DNA from 3 places in the Flavobacterium sp. N502536 genome. Region 3 is predicted to be linked to each of the others. Evidence: riboswitches for the same ligand, from Rfam matches in the RefSeq annotation. Region 3 holds a riboswitch; each other region holds the start of a gene.

Region 1 (4,122 bases), 1.3 Mb from region 3:
TTAATTGATACCAAAGGACAACCAATTAACCAAGATGTCCTTGTAAATCATTATGGAGCCAGAGAAGGCATGAAGTATGGAAATGGGAATTTTGCCTTAACCGATACTGGACAATATTTCCTGACATTGACAAATGAAGAAGCTGCATTAATAGCCCGTAATCCGGTTGTAAAAGGAGTTAAGAAACATTTAATGGCAAAAGGAGAAGGGGAAGGCGTGTTTCCTCAGGATCTTTCTTTGGGTTGGAACATAGACAATTTTGGACCTATTTACATTCCCAAAAAAGGAAAAACTATAGAATTGAATAGTAAAACACTTCCATTTTATAAACGAGTTATTGAAGAATACGAACACAACAGTTTAAAAGTTATTGGTAATCAGATTCTAATCAATAGAAAAATAAGTACAACCTATACTTTTAGACAAGATTATTATTGGATGATGGGAGATAATCGTCAAAACTCTTTAGACGCAAGATTTTGGGGATTTGTTCCTTTTGATCATGTAGTTGGTAAACCCGTATTTATCTGGTTCAGTTGGGATAAAGACGGAAAAGGATTCAACAAGGTAAGATGGAATCGTGTTTTTTCTTTTGTAAATGAAAAAGGAGAATCTAAGTCTTATTTACTGCATTTTTTAGCGTTAGTTGCAATTTATATGATCGTAAGCAATGTATTAAAGAAACGAAAAAAAGTGTAGATTCAAATTCCAAATCTCAAATTCCAAATTCCAGTGCTCGATTAAGAAGTATTGGAATTTGGAATTTACAGTTTGGAATTTAATTATTGTTTTACCAGTCGCGGCTATCGTTAGTATTAATTCCCCATCTGATGCCAAACAAAGAAACAGATTCATCATTTAAGGCAGATTCAAAATTCTTTCCAAATCCACCCGTTACATAAAGGTTATCAGATACTTTATATTGAACAAAACCAACTGATCTGTAATTTTTGCCCTCTCCATTTCGTTTGATATATTCATAGCCTACAGCGATTTTGTTCCAGTCAAACTGTGCTTTTGATCCTACGTCAAAAAAGTTAGTATGGTTGGTGAATCGGTTGTTTTTTGCATCGTAGTCCGTATTATCCTGTATGTATCTGCAAAAACCATATAGTTTTAAAGATTGGTCTCCTTTGCCTATTGTAAAGGTAAGTGTAGACCACGCACCAAAGCGGCCAGATTGGGACTTGTTGAAATCTTTAGCAGGCATTAACATGCTGTAAGCCGATGCTATGTCTAATGTTAGTAAGGGCGCTTTTAGAATGTCTGCGAAATTTTTTGCTGCAACTTCTTTGTTTGTGGTCTCTTTTTCAGTTAATTCCCTTAATACTTGTGCATAACGCGTATAGTAGTTTCCTGTTGTGTCCCTTACGTAACCTTCCTGCTGTAACTGGGCACGAGCCATCGCACTCAAATCTTGCATGTCCGCCCGCATTGAACTATATTTTTTTCTCATGTCTTCAGATGAGGAATTATACAGCGTAAAAACATTAAACTTAATTCCGATGGCTACTTTAGAAATTGAATCATTTTTATTGTATGCTCCCGAAACGGTTGGCATTTGTATTTTTTGCATCGTAAAAGACTTGATGTTATCTGTTCCGCTTCCTAAGCCATAGTATTCAAGACCTTTCATATTCGCTGAAAATAAATTCCCGTCAAACGAGATACTTTCAAGGCTTTCTGTATTAATATTGAATTCTTTAACATTTGGATTCGACGTGATAATGGCTGCAGAATTATCTAATAGAGACAAAGCAGACGAGTTAAGTAATTCTACTTTTTTTAAATCAGTCTTGTCATACGATTGGGCCAGAACAGAAGAGGTGACTAGCAATGCGAGTAGGTGTAATGTTCTCATACGATATCGATTAAAGTAACGAAAAAAACAATTTTTCTACTTTCTATAAAAGTTGGGCCAAGGTCAATTCCTTTAAATTTATTGTCTTTGCCATCACAGTTGTTGATGATGGTGTAGTTAAACAAAAGTTTTTTTGCGGCCGTCTTTGCTTGTTCAAGTCCTCCATCCATGGCTTCATAAGACAAATAATGCTCAAAAAAGAGTAGTCCGCCATGATGTTGAAAGCCCGGTGTTAAAGGAATGGAAGCGTCAGTTAAATATTTTGGAGTAGTAAAGATAGGTTTGTCTTCGTTCCTGCCATTTTGCAAATCCAGAAAAACTTCAGTATAAAGCGGTATAAAACCAAAGTTGTTCAGAATAGACGATTCTAGTTTTATTTCTGGATATCCATTAGATTGAAATATTTTTTTCATAATATAAAAAATTAAGCACTGCCTATTTTTTTCGGCTGTTTTGGTTATAATTCATTTTTAGATTTAAGTTTTTCGGTATGGTTTAGAATCGTGAAAGGATCCTGAATTCTGGTATAAAAATAGGGATTTGACACTGCTGATTTTAGCGTACAACTACGCGATTTAAACGGGAAATGCTAAGAAAAAGAATAAGAAAAATCCTCATTTTTAAAGCTGTGATTTTGGAGTGACTCATAAATTCTAAATCCCGGTAATGTTGTGAGCCGTATTTGAAACTTGAAACTTGGAATTTGAAACTTGGAATTTGAAACTTGGAATTTGAGATTTGGAATTTTTTATTTAGAATTACTCTATTGTAAAAGATAGTTATATATTTGCGCCAGATTTTGGTCTGTTTTTTCTTAAGAAAAAACAGTTAAAAGGGAATCAGGTGCAAATCCTGAACAGACCCGCTACTGTAAGTTCTATTCAAGTCTTTAAACGTTACTCATGCCATTGTTCGCCGCGGCGGATGAGAAGGTTGTTTTAAAGATGGAACAAGTCAGGAGACCTGCCACAATCACATAGTTTAAGACTTTCGTGGAATAAAGTTGAACAACAATAAACAGACCTGTCATTTTTTATGACGGGATTCTCTCTTATTGCTTTTTTAATTATTACATCCCGGAGTTTACTTAATTCATTTAGTGATGTATAATACAGAAAAAGGACTCTTATTTATTGTTGCATTTGTTTCTACTTTACTTCAGTCGCGAGTATTACATCGTTGTTCTCCCATTTTAAAAGCATTTCGCCCGGAAAGTGAATGTTATAAAAAATCAATCCTGGCACAATGCTCTTTCGTAAAACTATGGGATGCATTCGGTACGGCATCCGGTTGAAGATTAAAAATGAAAACCTCATTGCAATTACTTCAATTTTAATTGCCTTATCAACTCCCAACTTAAATAATACCACATGTTTTACAACACTTCCCAATATTTCCGGTTCTTATTCTTTTGTATTCTGGCACTCTGCTTAAGCAACTGTTCTGAGGATAATGCTGCCAAAGAGGATAACAATCCGCCACCGGTAAGCTCTGATTTGGCTCTTAACACGCAGCGATTTGCAATCTTGGCTATAAATTCTACTATCAATACAGCTACAGAAGCTACCTACAGTTGGAGTGTTACAAAAGCGACATCAGAAAACTATGCTCTAACTAATACTACAGAAAAAGAAGTGCTGTTTGCAGCAGCAGAAAGCGGGGTTTATGAATTAACAGTAGCGGTAAATAACAAAGGGAGTATACAAACACAAAAAGCAGTTATTACAGTAACAAAAGAAACGAAGGAGTATAAAACCTATATCGCAAAGGTATTTGAGTTTAGACCCGCTCCGGGACAGTTTATAAATGATCTACCGGCTGCCAATGACGGGGATACTGCCGAAAGAATTTTATCAAGAGCCAATACCTATCTGGCTAAGAAAAATGGAGACCTGGTTTCGCTTGGAGCCTTTGGAGGTTATATTGTTTTTGGGTTTGATCATACTATTGTTAACGTCAAAGGCAAACGCGATTTTAGAGTGCTGGGCAATGCATTTTGGGCAGAAGCCAATCCTAATTCGAACAGTACAATGCGAGGCGGAAGCAGTGAGGCAGGGGTTATAATGGTGGCTTACGATAAAAATAAAAACGGACTTCCGGACGATGAATGGTACGAAATAGAAGGAGGCGGGCATAAAATACCTAAAACGATTCAGCATTATGAAATTACGTATTATCGTCCAGATCCAAACAAAAAACCGGTACCGGGAGGAACTACAGGTACGGTAGGTTTTGTTGATATGGAATACATTTATTGGAAA
Region 2 (4,122 bases), 370 kb from region 3:
ATACACCCTCCAGATTTGAATACAATACAATACAATAGATATAGAATAGACAACATCTTTAGATGTTGGAACATATATTAACAACCAAAAAGGCTTTAGCCAAACAAACAATCCTCTTAAAATGAAAAAAGAACTCCATATCTTCTTTACCTGTTTAATGTTTTACACCAGAATCCCCTGTCCTAAAAACATCAATCATGATCCGGACTATTTAAACAAGGCAACGCGCTATTTTCCTTTTATAGGTTGGATTGTGGGAAGCATTTCTTTCTTGGCTTTCTACCTTTCTTCGCTTTTTCTATCTACGGAGACGGCTGTTCTTTTGGCAATAGTTACCTCGATACTGACAACCGGAGCTTTCCACGAAGATGGTTTTGCAGATGTTTGTGATGGTTTTGGCGGCGGGTGGACCAAAGAAAAAATCCTGCTTATTATGAAAGACAGCGCAATAGGTGCCTACGGAGCAATTGGTTTGGTGCTGCTTTTTTTACTGAAATTCAAACTACTTGCTGAATCCGTTACTCTTTTCACTACTAACATTTTTCTAATTTTCCTTTTGTTCATTTCTGCTCATTCTTTAAGCCGTCTGGCGGCAATATCTATCATTTTTACTCATGAATATTCTCGTGATGATGCTACCAGTAAAAGCAAACCAATAGCCAAAAAACACAGTTGGAAAGAAATTACAGGTTCCTTTTTCTTCGGATTAATTCCTTTATTGGTGTTTTCTTATTTTCAGTATAAATTCCTTTTAGCTCTAATTCCGGTATTTATTATGCGTTACTTCTTAGCCCGCTATTTTCAAAAATGGATTGATGGTTATACAGGTGACTGTCTGGGAGCCACGCAACAGGTTTGTGAAGTAATCTACTATTTAAGTATTCTTTTGATATGGAAGTTTATCTAGTTCGCCATACCGAAACCACTTGCGAAAAAGGAATCTGCTACGGCCAGTCTGATGTAGATTTGGCAGTTCCGTTTGAAACTATTTTTGAAGAAATTGTTTCGCAATTGCCCTCAGAAGCCCTACTCTTTTCTAGCCCATTAAAACGCTGTGTTAAGTTGGCCGAATACATTCAGCATAAGACAAACCCCATTTCCATAGTTAAGGACGACCGTTTGATGGAAATGAATTTTGGTGACTGGGAACTGAAAAACTGGGAGACTATTCCATCGGAGCAGCTTAATCCGTGGATGGAAGATTTTGTCACAACACAGGTACCCAACGGCGAGTCGTTTACAGCACTTCATGAAAGGGTGGACGCCTTTTTAAACGAGCACATTTTAAACGCTCAAAACACTCCTGTAGTAATTGTCTCTCATGCGGGTGTAATCAGAAGTATTTTATGCCATCAGTCTGCATTGCCTCTGAAAGATGCCTTTAACAACAAAGTAGCCTTCGGACAGGTTATTAAAATAGAGTATTAAGTTACAATTTGTTTCGAATTCCTTCTAAAAACTAAAACAAATTTGAAAATTCAATAATTTTAACTTTATCTTTGCACAAAATTAAGGTTGTGTTCATTCATACACATTAAAAGGGAATCAAGTAATAAATCTTGAGCTGTACCCGCAACTGTAAGCTTTGTTCTGAAAAGAATGCTTGTTGTTAACTACAAAACCACTGCTCGCTCTGGCGAATGGGAAGGTAAACAACAAGACGCAAGCCAGGAGACCTGCCTTTGTAACCAATATCGAGCTCTCGGGAAAAAGAGTGTAGAAATTATGGCTTTAAAAAAACTTTTTGTCTTTTACTTCTTGTGCTTGTGTCAGATTATCTCGGCGCAAAGTGATTCTATTACCAAACTTAAAAATGTTGTCGTTTCCGACGCCAATCTTAAAAAATACTCCAGTTCGCAATCGGTTTTAAAACTAAACGATTCTGTTATTGGCAAGAATGAGGCTTTACTGACTGATTTATTAAACTTTAATTCGACTATTTACTTTAAAGAATACGGTCGTGGAATGCTTTCTACCGTATCCTTTAGAGGTACCACATCATCACAAACAGCAGTCATCTGGAACGGAATCAACATTAACTCTCAAATGAATGGAAGTACCGATTTTAATACCATTCCCGGTTCCGATTATAATTCTATCAGCGTAAAAGCAGGAGGAGGAAGTGTTATTTACGGCAGTGGAGCGGTTGGAGGAACGGTGCATTTAAATAACGATCTGACCTTTTATAATCGATTTGAGAATACTTTAAAACTGGATTACGGAAGTTTTAATACGATTGGAATTAATTACAAAACCAATATTTCAAACGAAAAATGGAGCGCTCAGATTGGTTTCTCTAAAAACAGTTCGACAAACGATTACAAGTATCTGAATCAATACAACTGGAAAGGCGAACAGCGCTGGAATCAAAACGGTCAATACGATGTTATATCGCTAAATGCAAATGCAGGTTATAAAATTGATGCCAAAAACAGTTTAAAATTATATACCCAAACTTCAAATACAGACCGAAATACTTCACTGGTTTCTGAATCTGAAACGAAAAGCAAATATGTCAATGGTTTTAATCGAAACTTATTAGAGTACGATGGTGATTTTGGCAGGTTCAAAACCAATTTAAAAACGGCCTATATTTTCGAAAACTATAAATATTATGCCGACAATTCCAGCAATATTTATACCTACGGAAAAACAGAAAGCTTAACTACAAAAGCGGATCTGGGCTATCAATTGCTAAAATCCATACAACTAAATGGTATTCTGGATTACAACCGAACCAAAGGATACGGAAGTGGTTTTGGAGATAATGTGAGAGAAATAAGTTCGGCAGCTTTACTTATAAAACAAGAGGCATCCCCTAATTGGAAAAACGAATTTGGTGTTCGCAAAGAGTTTACCGACAATTATAAATCTCCTGTACTATTCTCAGCGGGTTCTTCTTATCAGTTTGGGAAATTATATAATTTGAAATTGAATGTATCCCGAAATTTCAGAATTCCAACTTTTAATGATTTGTATTGGGAAGAAGGCGGAAATCGTGATTTAAAACCGGAGAGTTCTTATCAGGCAGAAATTGGAAATATTTTTACCGTTCAGAACTTTTCTTTGACTCAGACTTTTTACTACATCAAAATAAAAGATCTATTGCAATGGGTCCCCGGAAATAATGGCATCTGGAGGCCACAAAACACAGACAAAGTGAACAGTTATGGGGCCGAAACCTTATTGAGCTGGAAAAAGAGTTTTGGCAAAAACAACCTGACTGCTAATGCGACTTATGCGTATACAGTTTCAGAAAATGTCGAAACCAAAAAGCAATTGTTTTTTGTTCCTTTTCATAAAGTTACTGCAGCCATTGCCTACTCCAGAAACAACATTTCAGCCCATTATCAATTTCTCTATAATGGCTTTGTATACACGCAGGCAGACAATGATCCTGAAAAAATCGTGTCGGCTTATACGGTTTCAAACGTTGGCCTGGATTACGATTTTAAACTTTTATCTTCTTTCAGGGTAGGTATTCAGGTGCTGAATGTGTGGAATACATTTTACCAAAGTCTGGAACACCGACCAATGCCGGGAAGAAATTACAACCTGTACTTAAACCTTAAATTTTAATATAATGAAACTGACTAGATTATTTTTATTGGCATTAAGCGTATCGCTTTTTGTTTCTTGTTCTAATGACGACGACTCCGACAATCCTAAAGGAGTTTATGATAATGGAATTTTCATCTTAAATGAAGGAAATTCTACTGATGGTGGTTCTGTTTCTTTCATCTCTGACGATTTAAACACTTTCACTAAAGATGCTTACAAAACGGCAAACACTACTGATTTTGTTGGAAAATATCTTCAAAACATCTTTTTTGACGGAGACAAGGCCTATATCATTGCTGGTGGTTCGAATGTGATTAATGTAGTAGACCGTTATAGCTTTAAACTATTAGCTAAAGTTGAAACTGGTTTAAACGCACCAAGATACGGTGTTGTAAAAGACGGTAAGGCTTATGTAACGAATGCTAATACGTATTGGTCTAAAACAAACCCAGCTGGTAACACTGATGATTTTATCGCTGTAATTAATTTAGCTACCAACAAAGTAGAAACTACAATACCATTAAATACAACAGCAAACCATATCGAGCTTCACAACAACAA
Region 3 (4,122 bases):
GTATTGTAGACCACTGGATGCCTTTTGGAACCTGTGACATGCTGGAAAAAGCAAAATTATGTGCACAGCTTTATGGCTGGACCGATGAATACAATTTGAGCCGTGCTTTGCATATTGCCACCACAAATGAGGTGTTGCCGCTTAATGATGCAGGCGTACGCGTATGGCCGGCGGCCGGAGATGACGCTCATTTTATTTTGGTAAAAGCAAGTTGTTCGGCCGAAGCAGTAGCCCGTTTACCCAAAAGAGAAGGTGTGTTTTTCAACGGAAAAATGATAGCGGGACAGATTGCGGGTCTTTAAAAGGCTTTTAATCAAGTTGCCCATTGGCAGAAAATTTAGTTAAAGTACCCGAATAAGAAATTGTCAGAGGCATTTCTAGTTTAAGTTATACCCATAAAAAAAACAATCAGTATGAAGTACGTACTGATTGTTTTTTGTTTAAAATCGATTTTGATCTTATGATTAGTAATACGGCATCATAAGAATATAGTGTAATGTTTTTGTATAGTATTTACCATTTGATGTACATACTGCCCCAGGAAAATCCTGCTCCAAAAGCTGTAATAACAATGTTATCTCCTTTTTTAAAATCTTTTTTGAAATCCCAAAGACATAGTGGAATAGTTGCTGCCGTAGTGTTACCGTATTTTTGAATGTTTACTTTAAACTTTTCAATAGGAATACCAACTTCTTCACTTACTGCCTGAATGATTCTTAAGTTAGCCTGATGTGGAATAACCCAGTCTATCATATCCGGAGTCAATGAAGCTTTTTCCATTAGCTCTTTAGAAGTACCGCTCATGTTTCTCACCGCATGTTTAAAAACGGTTCTTCCTTCCTGATGTACAAAGTGTTGTTTGTTTTGAATGGTTTCTTCTGTTGTTGATAAAAGAGAACCTCCGGCACGTACAGAAAGGAATTCTGCACCTGTTCCGTCTGTTCTGAAAATGTTCTGCTGTATACCGTGTCCTTCCGTATTAGGCTGTAAAAGTACCGCACCTGCACCGTCACCAAATAAAATACAGCTGTTTCGGTCTTCATAGTTCACGATCGAACTCATTTTATCGGCTCCAACCACAATAACATTTTTGTATCGGCCGCTTTCAATAAAACTTGCGCCTACCGAAAGAGCGTACAAAAAGCCACTGCAGGCCGCGTTAAGGTCAAATCCCCAGGCATTTTTCAGGCCTGCTTTTTCGCATACCAAACTGGCAGCGGGGGTAAGAATATGGTCGGGTGTTGAAGTTGCCAGTATAAGGCAATCTACATCCAGAGGATTTATATCATAGTTTTCTACTAAGTCTTTAATGGCGAAAGAAGCCATATCTGAGGTTGCCAGTGCCGGGTCGTCCAGTATGCGTCTTTCTTTTATGCCTGTTCTTGATGTGATCCACTCATCTGTTGTATCTATTCTTTTTTCTAAATCAGTATTGCTTAAAACCGTTTCCGGTACATATCCTCCAATAGCAATAATGGAAGCTTTTGTTGTATTCATTGATTTTTTTGTTTCTCTTTTAGCGTTTTTTTTATTTTGACTTTCGGCCCAAAACCTTTCTCCAGCCCATTTTACAAGAGTTTTTCGAAGAATATGTAGTACGAGGGGCATCTTCAATTACAGGGGCGCAATTTAACAAATATAAAGACGCAAAATTCTTCGGATTTGTTAATTTACTTTTAATATTTCTGTTTCACTTCATTATTAATAAAATCAAATCCTATTTCGAGTAATTTTGTCTCAGTTCTTCAATGTTTATGAAAAAACAACCAAACTGAACTTCCAGTTTGTCGCAAAATTGTTTTTTTTGTTACGATTGAATTTTGAATAACATCCGCAAGAGTGTAATTTTTCTAATACTTATCATACAAAACCTCAAAAGCTTTTCTTTAGTTAATTATCGAGAGATAGCCGCATTTATTGTCAAAACTGTAATATCATTAAATAATTCTTGTTTTTATAAAGATAACTCTATCTTTACGCCCAGATTTTGGTCTGTTTTTTCTTTAAGAGAAAACAGTTAAAAGGGAATCAGGTGTAAATCCTGAACAGACCCGCTACTGTAAGTTCTGTACAAGTCTTTAAACGTTACTCATGCCATTGTTCGCCGCGGCGAATGAGAAGGCTGTTTAAAGATAGAACAAGTCAGGAGACCTGCCATAATCACATAGTTTAAGACTTTCGTGGAATAAAGTTGAACAACAATAAACAGGCCCGTTATTTTGTAACGGAACTCTATCTTATTGCGTTTTTGATTATTACATCCCGGAGTTTATTTAATTAAATCAGTGATGTGTAATACCAGAAAAATATTTTTATTCCTTATTCTATTATTTGCTCCTATTGTACTTCATTCTCAAACTACTAAAGACAGTTTGCGGGTTTTGAAAGAAGTATTGCTAAAGGCAAAACCCTATCAGGAAGTAATTCCCGTACAAAGCCTCTCGGGAACACTGCTCGAAAATTTAGCCAGTCACAATGTTGCCGACGCACTTCGTTATTTTGCCGGAGTACAAATCAAGGACTACGGTGGTTTAGGTGGACTCAAAACGGTCGATGTCCGCAATATGGGAACCCATCATGTAGGTGTTTTTTACGATGGGATTCAATTGGGAAATGCGCAAAACGGAGTGACAGATCTGGGAAAATATTCGCTGGATGATATGGAATCGCTTACGATGTACAATGGTCAGAAAAGTGAAATATTCCAATCGGCCAAAGACTTTGCAGCGGCTTCTACGATTTACCTGCGAACCAAGCGTCCTGTTTTTGAGCATAATAAAAAGACCAACTTACTACTGCGCTATAAAACCATGTCGATCAACTACAATGATTTTTCGTTTAGATGGGAACAAAAACTAAGCGATAAAGTAAGTCTGAGTGCCAGTTCGGAATACATAAAATCTAATGGCGCATACAAATTCAGATACAAAAGAAACAATCTTGACGGAACTGTAGCTTATGATACCTCAGCCACCAGACACAATAGTGATATAGAAGCATTTCGTTTTGAGTCAGGTCTTTACGGAAAAATCAAAAATGGTTCCTGGGATGCGAAAGTCTACTATTACGATTCTGAAAGAGGAGCACCGGGCGCTATTGTAGAAAATAAATTTTCGGATGGTTTCCGACAATACGACAAGAATTTCTTCACGCAGGGTACTTTTATAAAAGATTTTAGCGAAAAATATAAATTTCAGGCCAAGGCAAAATACGCCTATGATTATACCCATTATATAGCCAGAGATACTACCAATGTGCTGGGAGAAGTGGTTACCGAAGGTGCCCAGTCTGACGACAGTTATTATCAGCAGGAATATTATTTCTCCGCAGTCAACCTCTATAAAATTTTACCCACCTGGGATGTTTCACTGTCGACGGATTTTCAATACAACCGTTTAAATGCCAACAGAAGAGGTATCAAAACGCTCTTTTCTTATCCGGAACGTTACACCGCATTGTTTGCGCTGGCAAGTTCGTACCGACTGGACGGCTTTAAGGTTTTGGGTAGTGTGGTAGGTACGCACGTGCAGGAAGAAGTACGCTACAATGCAAAAGCTCCCGACAAAACAGAGTTTACGCCGGCCTTATTTTTAGGTTACAGCCCTTTTAAAGCCTACGATTTTAATTTGAGAGCTTTCGCAAAACGCATGTTTCGAATGCCCACTTTTAATGATTTGTATTATACGATGGTTGGTTCCAGTACCTTAAGACCCGAATACATGAATCAGTACGATGTTGGATTTACCTACAACATACCGTTTGAAAGCGGTTTATTAGACCAGTTTTCTATTCAGGTCGATGGTTATTACACCAATACCAAAGATAAAATAATTGCAGCCCCAACCGGAAATTTATTCCGCTGGATGATGACCAATATTGGGGAAGTGAAAGGCAAAGGAATAGAATCGGTTGTTCATATGAAAATGCACATCAGCAAAGTAAATCTGAGCGCCCATTTGAGTTATACCTATTCAGAGAGTAGAGATTATACCAAGTTTGCCGGTTTGGAATTATCGTCTTATGGAGATCAGATTCCTTATACTCCTTGGCACAGTGGATCCGGAATTTTAAACGCGGATTATAAGTCATGGAATTTTAACTACAGTTTTATTTACGTTGGAA

Evidence for each region. Region 3 has a riboswitch for cobalamin ahead of OLM61_RS01855 (TonB-dependent receptor). Riboswitches for the same ligand answer to the same signal wherever they lie in the genome.
Region 1: another riboswitch for cobalamin. It lies ahead of OLM61_RS17455 (cell surface protein); the one in region 3 lies ahead of OLM61_RS01855 (TonB-dependent receptor).
Region 2: another riboswitch for cobalamin. It lies ahead of OLM61_RS03580 (TonB-dependent receptor plug domain-containing protein); the one in region 3 lies ahead of OLM61_RS01855 (TonB-dependent receptor).

Annotation. Positions count from the first base shown of each region.
Region 1 is NZ_CP110011.1:4,134,914-4,139,035, forward strand. It holds gene OLM61_RS20925 (S26 family signal peptidase) at 1-699, shown strand, start outside; gene OLM61_RS17445 (hypothetical protein) at 791-1,861, opposite strand; gene OLM61_RS17450 (hypothetical protein) at 1,858-2,274, opposite strand; cobalamin riboswitch at 2,645-2,847, shown strand; gene OLM61_RS17455 (cell surface protein) at 3,232-4,122, shown strand, end outside.
Region 2 is NZ_CP110011.1:790,975-795,096, forward strand. It holds gene OLM61_RS03570 (adenosylcobinamide-GDP ribazoletransferase) at 122-907, shown strand; gene cobC (alpha-ribazole phosphatase) at 892-1,428, shown strand; cobalamin riboswitch at 1,496-1,699, shown strand; gene OLM61_RS03580 (TonB-dependent receptor plug domain-containing protein) at 1,726-3,579, shown strand; gene OLM61_RS03585 (YncE family protein) at 3,584-4,122, shown strand, end outside.
Region 3 is NZ_CP110011.1:422,501-426,622, reverse strand. It holds gene OLM61_RS01865 (amidohydrolase) at 1-302, shown strand, start outside; gene OLM61_RS01860 (beta-ketoacyl-ACP synthase III) at 514-1,497, opposite strand; cobalamin riboswitch at 1,972-2,174, shown strand; gene OLM61_RS01855 (TonB-dependent receptor) at 2,289-4,122, shown strand, end outside.